2 regions of the Alcaligenes sp. NLF5-7 genome follow, and region 1 is predicted to be linked to the other one. Evidence: riboswitches for the same ligand, from Rfam matches in the RefSeq annotation. Region 1 holds a riboswitch; the other holds the start of a gene.

Region 1 (4,212 bases):
GTAGTGCGTTATATGGAAGCCAACGGAATTGGCAGCCAGCGACTGAGCGCTGTCGGTTATGCCGATACCCGGCCTTTGGGGGATAACGGCACCTCGCAAGGCCGTGCGACGAATCGACGGGTTGAAATTATTGTGCAGACTCCCCAAGCACAGCCTGAAAGCCCCGTCCCATGAGCCTTTAACACAAAACCCCGGTTTGTATGTTGCAAACCGGGGTTTTTGTTTTGAGCCGAAATTCAACGCGTCTGACTTAGTCCAGTACGCGCGTGGAGGAAGCCAGAGAGCCTAGATCGAACTTGGGCAGGTGACGACGCAAGGGCATGATCAGAACACTGATCACTACCGGCACAATCGCGGCCAGCAGGAAGGACTCCAGCAAGTAATCCATAGGACCATTGGGGCGCGGGAATACGGCCAGACCGGCGACCAGACCACCGATGGTGCTGATGGTGGCCGTAAAGCCATCGTAGCGGCGGCTGTACAGGCCAAAGAAAACCGGGAAGGCCGCTGCCGAGCACAGCAAGTCTGCCAACAGGAACAAGTACAGTACGCTAAAGCCTTGTGAGGAGGCGTAGAGCACAGGGATGGAGCAAATCCAGATCAGGGAACGCGCCAGACTCATCATTTGGGCGGTGTTGCGATGCGGCATGATGCGGCTCAAGTCCACGGCAATCAGGCTGGAGACAGCGCTGATTGCGGTATCGGCACTGCTCATGACCAGGGACAGGCCTAACGGAATCAGCAGCACCAGGAACCAGACAGGTACGTGCGGCAAAATTACATTGAACAGGGCCACGGAGCTGTCACCGGGCGAGCCCAGACCAACAAAGGCCAGGCCAAACAAGCCCATCAGGAAAATGAAGGGCGCTACAAACAAACCACCCAACAAAAAGCCGCGACGCATGGACTTGGTGTCTTTGGCGGCATAGATACGTTGCCAGTTACCTTGGTGAAACAGGCCGGTCAGCAAGATGGCGACAAAGAACGTCAGGCCAGCCTTCACGCCTACGGGATCGCTAAGCTCGATCAGTCGAGGAGCTTCCAGTTTCACGTTGTCAAACAACTGTACCGGGCCGCCCACCGCTTGCCAGCCGAACATCACGATCAGGAACAGCATGGGCAGAATCACAAACATCTGCACCTTGTCGGTAAAGATGGAAGCACGCAAACCGCCGTAAGAGGTGTAGATCAGCGTGGCCAGCAACACAATGCTGGCCGTGACCCACAAAGGAATCGGGGCAATCAGGGTAATCATCTTGGACATGGCGGTGATTTCTGCCGTCATGGAGATGAACATGTAAAACAGCATGATGACCAGAGTCAGCGCATACATGGGGCGACCGTAGCGGGCGATGACAAACTCGCTCAGGCTGTGGCCGCGAGGCAGCAATTCGCGCATGCGCTTGCCGAGTGGAATCATGGCCAGACGGGGCGACATGGAGCCAATGGCATAGCCGATGACAGCGCTTAAACCGCCCCAGCTGGCTGCTTGTGCGGGCGAGAACAGAATCCAGGCACCCAGCGAGGAGGCCAATAAAGTCAGAATGGTAGCGACCGAGCTTTGGCTGTTGCGAGCCACCACAAAGTCTTCCAGGGAGCTGTTGTAGTGGCGGGCGTACAGCACCCCGGCCAAGGCAAAAGCAGCGGAAAAAACGATTAGCCACAGGAGGGTGGCACTTTGGTCCAGCATGAGATCTCCCCAAAAGCCTGCTTGAACAGGCACAAACCGGCCAGGCTGGCAGGATGCCAGAACAGGGCGCAGAAAAATGGAGGGATTGAAATGGGGCGTGTGAGCTTGTGAATGCGCCGCATAGACAAGAGCGGGCAGGCTGCCAGGCCGCGTTTCCTTTCCCTTCGCCGGCATGATCCGGATCAGGTTCTAAGGGTTACCGCTTGAATGCGGAGTCTCAGCCCGTTAAGGACTCCCCCAGGAACAGGCTAGAAGAGTAGGAGAGCTTCTTTCAAATGTCAATAATACGGTTTAGTCCGATTTATGCTATGGTCTGCCTGCGGCACGGGGTGTCCTTCTTGGAAAGGGCTGAGATAAAACCCGTCGAACCTGATCCAGCTCATACTGGCGAAGGGATGTCCGAATCCATGGCCCTGCGTCCGAACTGGGCCGACATCCTCGCCGAATTTTTGCAAGGAATGTCATGTCTGTGGAACACGTCTCGGAACTCTCTCAACAACTTGTTCTGGTCACCGGCGGCGCACGCGGCCTGGGGGCTTGTCTGGTACGCGCCTTTGCGGGCCAGGGCGCAAAAGTTGTGATCAATTACCTGAAAAGTGAAGCAGCCGCTCAGGCGCTGGCGGACGAATTTCCGCAGCAATGTCTGGCCGTGCAGGCGGACGTGACGGATGCGGCTTCGGTACAAGCCTTGTTTGCCAAGGCGCAGGCGCACTTTGGCCAGCCCATCACCACCGTCGTCAATAACGCCTTGCCCGAGTTTTCCTTCAACGGCGATGCCCGTTCCCATGCCGATACCTTGACGTGGGCTCAACTGAACCAGCAACTGGAAGGCATTGTGGGCGGTGCCTTGAACACTACACAGGCCGCCCTGCCTGGCATGAAACAAGCTGGTTTTGGCCGCATTATCAATATCGGCACGAACCTGTTTCAGAACCCCGTGGTGCCTTACCACGATTACACCGCGGCCAAGGCGGCCTTGTTGTCCATGACACGCACCTTGTCGCACGATCTGGGGCCGGATCAGATCACCGTGAACATGATTTCCGGTGGTTTGCTGCGTACAACCGACGCGTCCGCGGCCACACCCGAAGCGGTGTTTGACTTGATTGCGGCCAGCACCCCCTTGCGCCGCGTGACCACGCCCGAGGAGTTTGCCGATGCGGCCTTGTTCTTCGCCGGTCCGTGGGCGCGTGCCGTAACAGGACAGAATCTGGTTGTTGACGGTGGATTGGTGAAAAACGGATGAGACAGCTGCATTTCAATTTGTTCATTATGGGCTGCGGGCACCACAAAGCAGCCTGGCGCCATCCTGATTCGCAGGTCGAACGTTTGGGCGATGTCCGGTTTTACGAAGAGCTGACCCAAATTGCCGAGCGCGGCAAGCTGGACGCTATTTTCTTTGCCGATGGTCAGTCCAGCGATAACGTGTCCGATGGTCCGCGCTGGTTTCTGGAACCCTTGACCATGATGGCTGCGCTGGCGCGAGCCACCGAACGTATCGGCTTGATCAGTACCGTTTCCAGTACCTTTTACACGCCGTTTGTGGCGGCACGCATGTTGTGCTCTTTGGATCATGTATCCAATGGGCGGATGGGCTGGAATGTGGTGACATCCATGTTTGACTCGGAAGCGCGTAACCACGGCTACGAAGCCATGCCCGATCATGCCTGGCGCTATGCGCGGGCTGAGGAGTTTGTCGATACCGCATTGCAACTGTTCGACTCCTGGAGCGACAGTGCTTTGGTCATGGACAGAAAGGGCGATTACGCCAAAGTGGATCAGGTTCGCCAGATCCTGCATAAGGGCGATCACTTCCTGGTGGATGGGCCCTTGACCTTGCCACGTTCGCCGCAAGGCCAGCCGGTGCTGTTTCAGGCAGGTGCTTCTGAGCAAGGCCGTGATTTGGCCGCCCGCAAAGCGGAGGCTATTTACGCTGTGGCTTATGATTTGCCCTCGGCCCAATCCTATTACCGCGATATCAAACGACGCGTGCGTGAAGCGGGCCGTGGCGTGGATGTGCCTGTGATGCCGGGTTTGGTGACCTATGTGGGCTCCACCATGGAAGAGGCGCGCCGCAAGCAGCAAGAGCTGGACGAATTGCTACCCGCCGAGACATCCTTGCGTCAGCTGGGCATGTTTGTCGGCCAGGACTGCATGAATTGGGAGCTGGATGCGCCAGTGCCACCACTGCCGCCACTGGAAAGCTTCAAAGGCCCCAAAGGGCGCTATGCCACCATGCTGCGCATTGTGGAAATGGAAAAACCGACAGTGCGCCAGTTGCTGGGCCGAATCGCTGCTGGCGGCGGTCACTGCACCATGGTCGGTACGCCGGAGTCCATTGCGGATCAGATTGAGCAATGGTGGCGCAACGAAGGAGCGGATGGTTTTAACCTGATGCCGCCTTCCTTGCCCAATGGCATTCGTGACTTTGTTGAGCAGGTGATTCCGGTTCTGCAAAAACGCGGGCTGTTCCGTCAGGAATACGAGCATGCGACCCTGCGCGGCCACCTGGGCCTGGAGCG
Region 2 (4,212 bases), 200 kb from region 1:
CTTTCATGGCATTTTCCAAACCGGAAACGCCATCATGACTGGTCACCACCGAATAGCCCAGCTCGGATAAGCCATTCACTAAATACCGGGCATTTTCCCGGTCGTCTTCAATCAGTAAGCAATTCCACATTTGGCTTCTCGGAGATTTATGAAGTGGCAGACTCATCCATTCCAGAAATGGATTGATCAAAAAGGCTGATCCCGACTATGAGGCGAACATGACAAAACGGTAATGTTTGATGTCAGGAAATATAAATATTGATTCATCCTGTTAATACTGTCATGTGCTCTGAATTATAGGAGTAATTAGTCAGCACATTATTCTAATAAAAGTCTCAGGGCTGTCGGGCTGGAAATCCGGAAATGCGCCGGAAATTGTCTGGGATGTTTGTCCATTGGCTAAAAAATGCGGGTGGCGCTATGAGGCCCAATACAAGGTGGGCTCTATTCCTGGATTGGGGAGGTCGCCTTACTCTCTGCAGGTGACCACAAAGCATGGAAGTGATGGACCGGACCTTGCCCCAAGCCAATCCGCAATTGGTCAGCCGCGGCCAAAGCGCCATTCAAGTATTCCTTGGCCAAGCCTACCGCGGTCGGTACGCTGCGGCCCGGTAACAGAGCAGCAATGGCGGAGGACAGCGAACAGCCCGTGCCATGCGTGTTGCGTGTCGGAATGCGTGGCGACTGAAAAACATGGCTTTGCCCTTGGCCTTGCAGCAAATCCACACTGTCCGGGCCGTCCAGATGGCCGCCCTTTAACAGCACCCACGCAGGGCCCAGCAAGCACAGTTCGCTTAAGGTGCTGTGCATCTCTTGCAGTGAGGCGGGTTCCGGTTTGTGCAGCAGATCGCCCGCTTCGGGCAAGTTGGGGGTAAGCAGGGTACACATGGGCAGCAGCCTGTCGCGCACGACGGACACGGCTTCGGGGCTGAGCAAACGATCCCCGCTTTTAGCGACCATGACCGGGTCCAGCACAATCGGGCAGTCCAGACCGTGATGGTGCAGGCGGTCTGCAATTGCTTCCGCAATCCCTGCATTGGCGATCATGCCGATCTTGATGGCATCCACGCGCACATCCTCAAACACCGCATCCAACTGGTCCGCCACAAAGTCCGGCTCCAGCGCCACAAAACACCGCACACCCTGGGTGTTTTGCGCGACCACGGCGGTAATCACGCTCATGCCATAAGCGCCCAAGGCATACATGGCTTTCAGATCAGCCTGAATACCGGCACCGCTGGTCGGGTCCGTGCCCGCAATACTCAAGACATTGGGAATCATGCTTGGCCTGCTTGATCTTGAGTGGTAGCCAATGCCAGTGCCCGACGGGCAACTCGTACTACATCAAAGCTGTGTGCCACATCCAGACTGTCCAGTTCCGCATTGCTGAACCAGCGCGCGTCCAGAGCGTCATCGCCTGCTTGCGGCTCACCTTGCTGCCAGCGAAACAGCACGGCAATCAGAATGAAATGCGAATAGGCCAAAGGTCTGGCGCTGGGTTCGCGGTCAAATACATCCAGCGCATCAAAGAGCTGCATGGCCTGGCCTTGTACGCCGGTTTCTTCGGTCAGTTCCCGATGGGCCGCCGCCATGATGGTTTCGCCCGCGCGAATCTTGCCACCCGGAAAGGCCCAGCGTCCTGCATCGGGGCGATTGGCGCGGCGTATCAGCAAAATCCGGTCTTGATGGATGACGGCAGCCAGGGTGGCGGCAACCGGGCCGATGGGGGAGGGAGAGTGGTCAGAAGACAAGATAGCAACTCCTAGTCAAGGATAGCCATCCGGCAGCAAGCGGCGAGCAGGTACAGACCCGTCCCTTCGCCGGCATGACCCGGATCAGGTTCAACGGGTCACTGCGGTGCAATCTGCTCGGGCAGTTTCTCAGCCTGCTCGCCAGGCTCCCCTCGGTGAAAAGACCGTTTCTGTAAAAACGGTCTGGGCGAGTATACCTGTCTTTAGCCTATAACTCCCCCGTCAAAAACTGCGCCCGCCCACGCCCGAAGGACCAGTCTGCATCGCTGTTCTCGACCAGAGCAATGATCAGATCATTGGGCGAGACGCCACAGTTCTGCTCCAGCCGCTCTGCCAGTAAACGGTAGAACTGAATTTTTTGATTCTCGCTGCGGGGGCGGGACACGATGTGCAGCAGTACCACCTTGTCGCTACGCGGATAGCCCAGGCCGGTGTCTTCCAGTATCAGCTCGCCGGGACGATGCTGGGTCACGCACTGGTAGCGGTCGCTGGCGGGAACATCAAAGGCTTGCACCATGGCTTGATGCGCGGTGTCCAGCAGCAGGCGCAGCTCTTTGTCGTTGCGGCCTTGAATCAGATCAAATTTCAGTAGTGGCATGATGGTTCATTCTTGATTGGGGCTGCGGTCTGCAAGGCCGCCGGAAGTGATAGCCATATCGTCGTAAATCAGACGTTCGGCTTCGATTAGCAAATTCGATAACTGTTGATAGGCGGCGACCCATCCATCTATGAGCTCGTTGCTTGTCATCCTCGCGATCAGCTCTTCGCGTATGGCTTGCAGCTGGCAAGTGCCCATCATTGGGTCATGCTCGGGCTGGGCCTGTAGAGCGAGGTGATTGTTGGCGATCTGGCTGGCCAAGGGGCTCATCGGTGGGGAGTCGCGCAGTATCAATTCATAAAAATAGGTGGTCAGGGCTTTGTTGCCGCTTGCCAGCAGCGGGGCAGCGGTCTTGATGATGTCGCGTTGAGCGTCCGTCACCATAAGATTCAAAAGCCGGGCAAGACGTGGCTTTTTTTACAGTGTTCAAGATAGGCAGCTGGGCGAGTCATGGTTTCTGTCTCCTGGTTTGAGGGCGGGATAGCAGGGCTATCGATAGGGAAGATAGAAGACTGAATGAATCAAGTAAAATGATGAATAATGATTTTATGAATCACTAATAATGATCAAAAAGAGATTCATGTAGGCGAGGCCTGGATGAGCCTGCGGTTTCTTGCGAACTACCAGCGGATGTTACTTGTTGCCCTTGGATGGTTTGATGATGAAGGTTGCACGCCTGCCGCCTGGCGTTCTGAGAAGAACTTTCTGTTTATAAATCACTAAAAAAGATTTTATTAATCAGTATTCATCATTTTACTTGATTGGTTGCTGCGCTTATCGTCAGGGCTTCTAAACGACGGTTCTTGGCACCGCCAAGGCTCTGAGGCCACTGTGACACAGGCCCAGGCCTGCAGGCGACAAGGTGACTGCCGACACTGGCCGCTTGTACCTGTTGGGCAGGTGGCTCACGACGTATCACTCTCGGTATTGCACTGTAGAGGACTTGCCCCCCGGTGAGCTTTTCAAGGAGCTAATCATGCAATTGCGCGACAACGGACTCAGGTTCTCGCCCATCACTATTGTGCTGCACTGGCTTGTAGCGGCCTTGCTGTTTTCCATTCTGGGCTTGGGGGTGGCCCTGGCCCAAAGCCCCGGTGAGGTGCGGCTGGTGCAGCTGCAAAATCTGCTGGGGACGCTGCTGTTCCTGATTTCCATCTACCGTTTCTGGGCGCGGGTGACTTCTTTTCATCCCTTGCCGGTGGGCTCGCCCAACCCGGTGGAAGTAATAGTGGCCCGTTCCGTGGCGACAGCCCTGGCCTTGGCGATGGTGCTGCTGCCCGTCGCCGTCTGGCTATCCCGTGCGGCGGCTGGCGTGGCGGTGGAGTTGCCCGGTGGCCTGGCGTTACCGACCGTGATCAGCCCGAATGAGCAGGTCAAAGCCGTGGTTGATGTGCTGTTCAATATTGGCGCCACAGCCTTTTTGGCAGGGCTGGCCTTGCACCTTTTCGGGGCATTCAAGAATCATTTTGTACTGAAGAATCTGGCCTTGCGTCGCATCTTGGGCAAACAGGTGGAGTTGTAAATCATGAGCGAAGCAAATCGAGACTTTGCGGGCAATGTCATTACGGATATGTGCGGAGTGCAGTACCCGATTTTTCTGGCGGGCATGGCTGCGATTTCCGGGCCGCAATTGGTGGCGGCGGTAGCGAACGCGGGTGGGATGGGTGTGCTGGGTGGCTTGCGTCTGGCTCCCTTGATGCTGCGTAAGTGGCTGCGGGAAACCAGGGCACTGACGGACCAGCCTTTCGGGGTGAATGTGGTGCCGCAGTTTGGTGGCCCGGAGGTGTTCGAGGCCCAGTTTCAAGTGATCTTGCAGGAGCGGCCTCGCATCCTGTCGCTGTTCTATGCCGAGGACTATTCCGC

What was found. A riboswitch is a leader RNA that binds a small molecule or an ion and turns the genes downstream of it on or off. The one in region 1 is predicted to bind thiamine pyrophosphate.
Region 2: linked by a shared signal. The riboswitch ahead of MID00_RS19315 (NUDIX hydrolase) and the one ahead of MID00_RS18295 (sodium:solute symporter family protein) in region 1 are both predicted to bind thiamine pyrophosphate.

What each region holds. Positions count from the first base shown of each region.
Region 1 covers NZ_CP100755.1:3,969,629-3,973,840, reverse strand. The annotation lists gene MID00_RS18300 (OmpA family protein) at 1-174, shown strand, start outside; gene MID00_RS18295 (sodium:solute symporter family protein) at 251-1,690, opposite strand; TPP riboswitch at 1,832-1,939, opposite strand; TPP riboswitch at 2,006-2,103, shown strand; gene MID00_RS18290 (3-oxoacyl-ACP reductase) at 2,154-2,936, shown strand; gene MID00_RS18285 (LLM class flavin-dependent oxidoreductase) at 2,933-4,212, shown strand, end outside.
Region 2 covers NZ_CP100755.1:4,173,196-4,177,407, reverse strand. The annotation lists gene MID00_RS19325 (response regulator transcription factor) at 1-130, opposite strand, end outside; gene thiD (bifunctional hydroxymethylpyrimidine kinase/phosphomethylpyrimidine kinase) at 445-1,281, opposite strand; gene MID00_RS19315 (NUDIX hydrolase) at 1,278-1,751, opposite strand; TPP riboswitch at 1,796-1,914, opposite strand; gene MID00_RS19310 (tautomerase family protein) at 1,960-2,349, opposite strand; gene MID00_RS19305 (hypothetical protein) at 2,356-2,733, opposite strand; gene MID00_RS19300 (cytochrome b) at 3,326-3,871, shown strand; gene MID00_RS19295 (nitronate monooxygenase family protein) at 3,875-4,212, shown strand, end outside.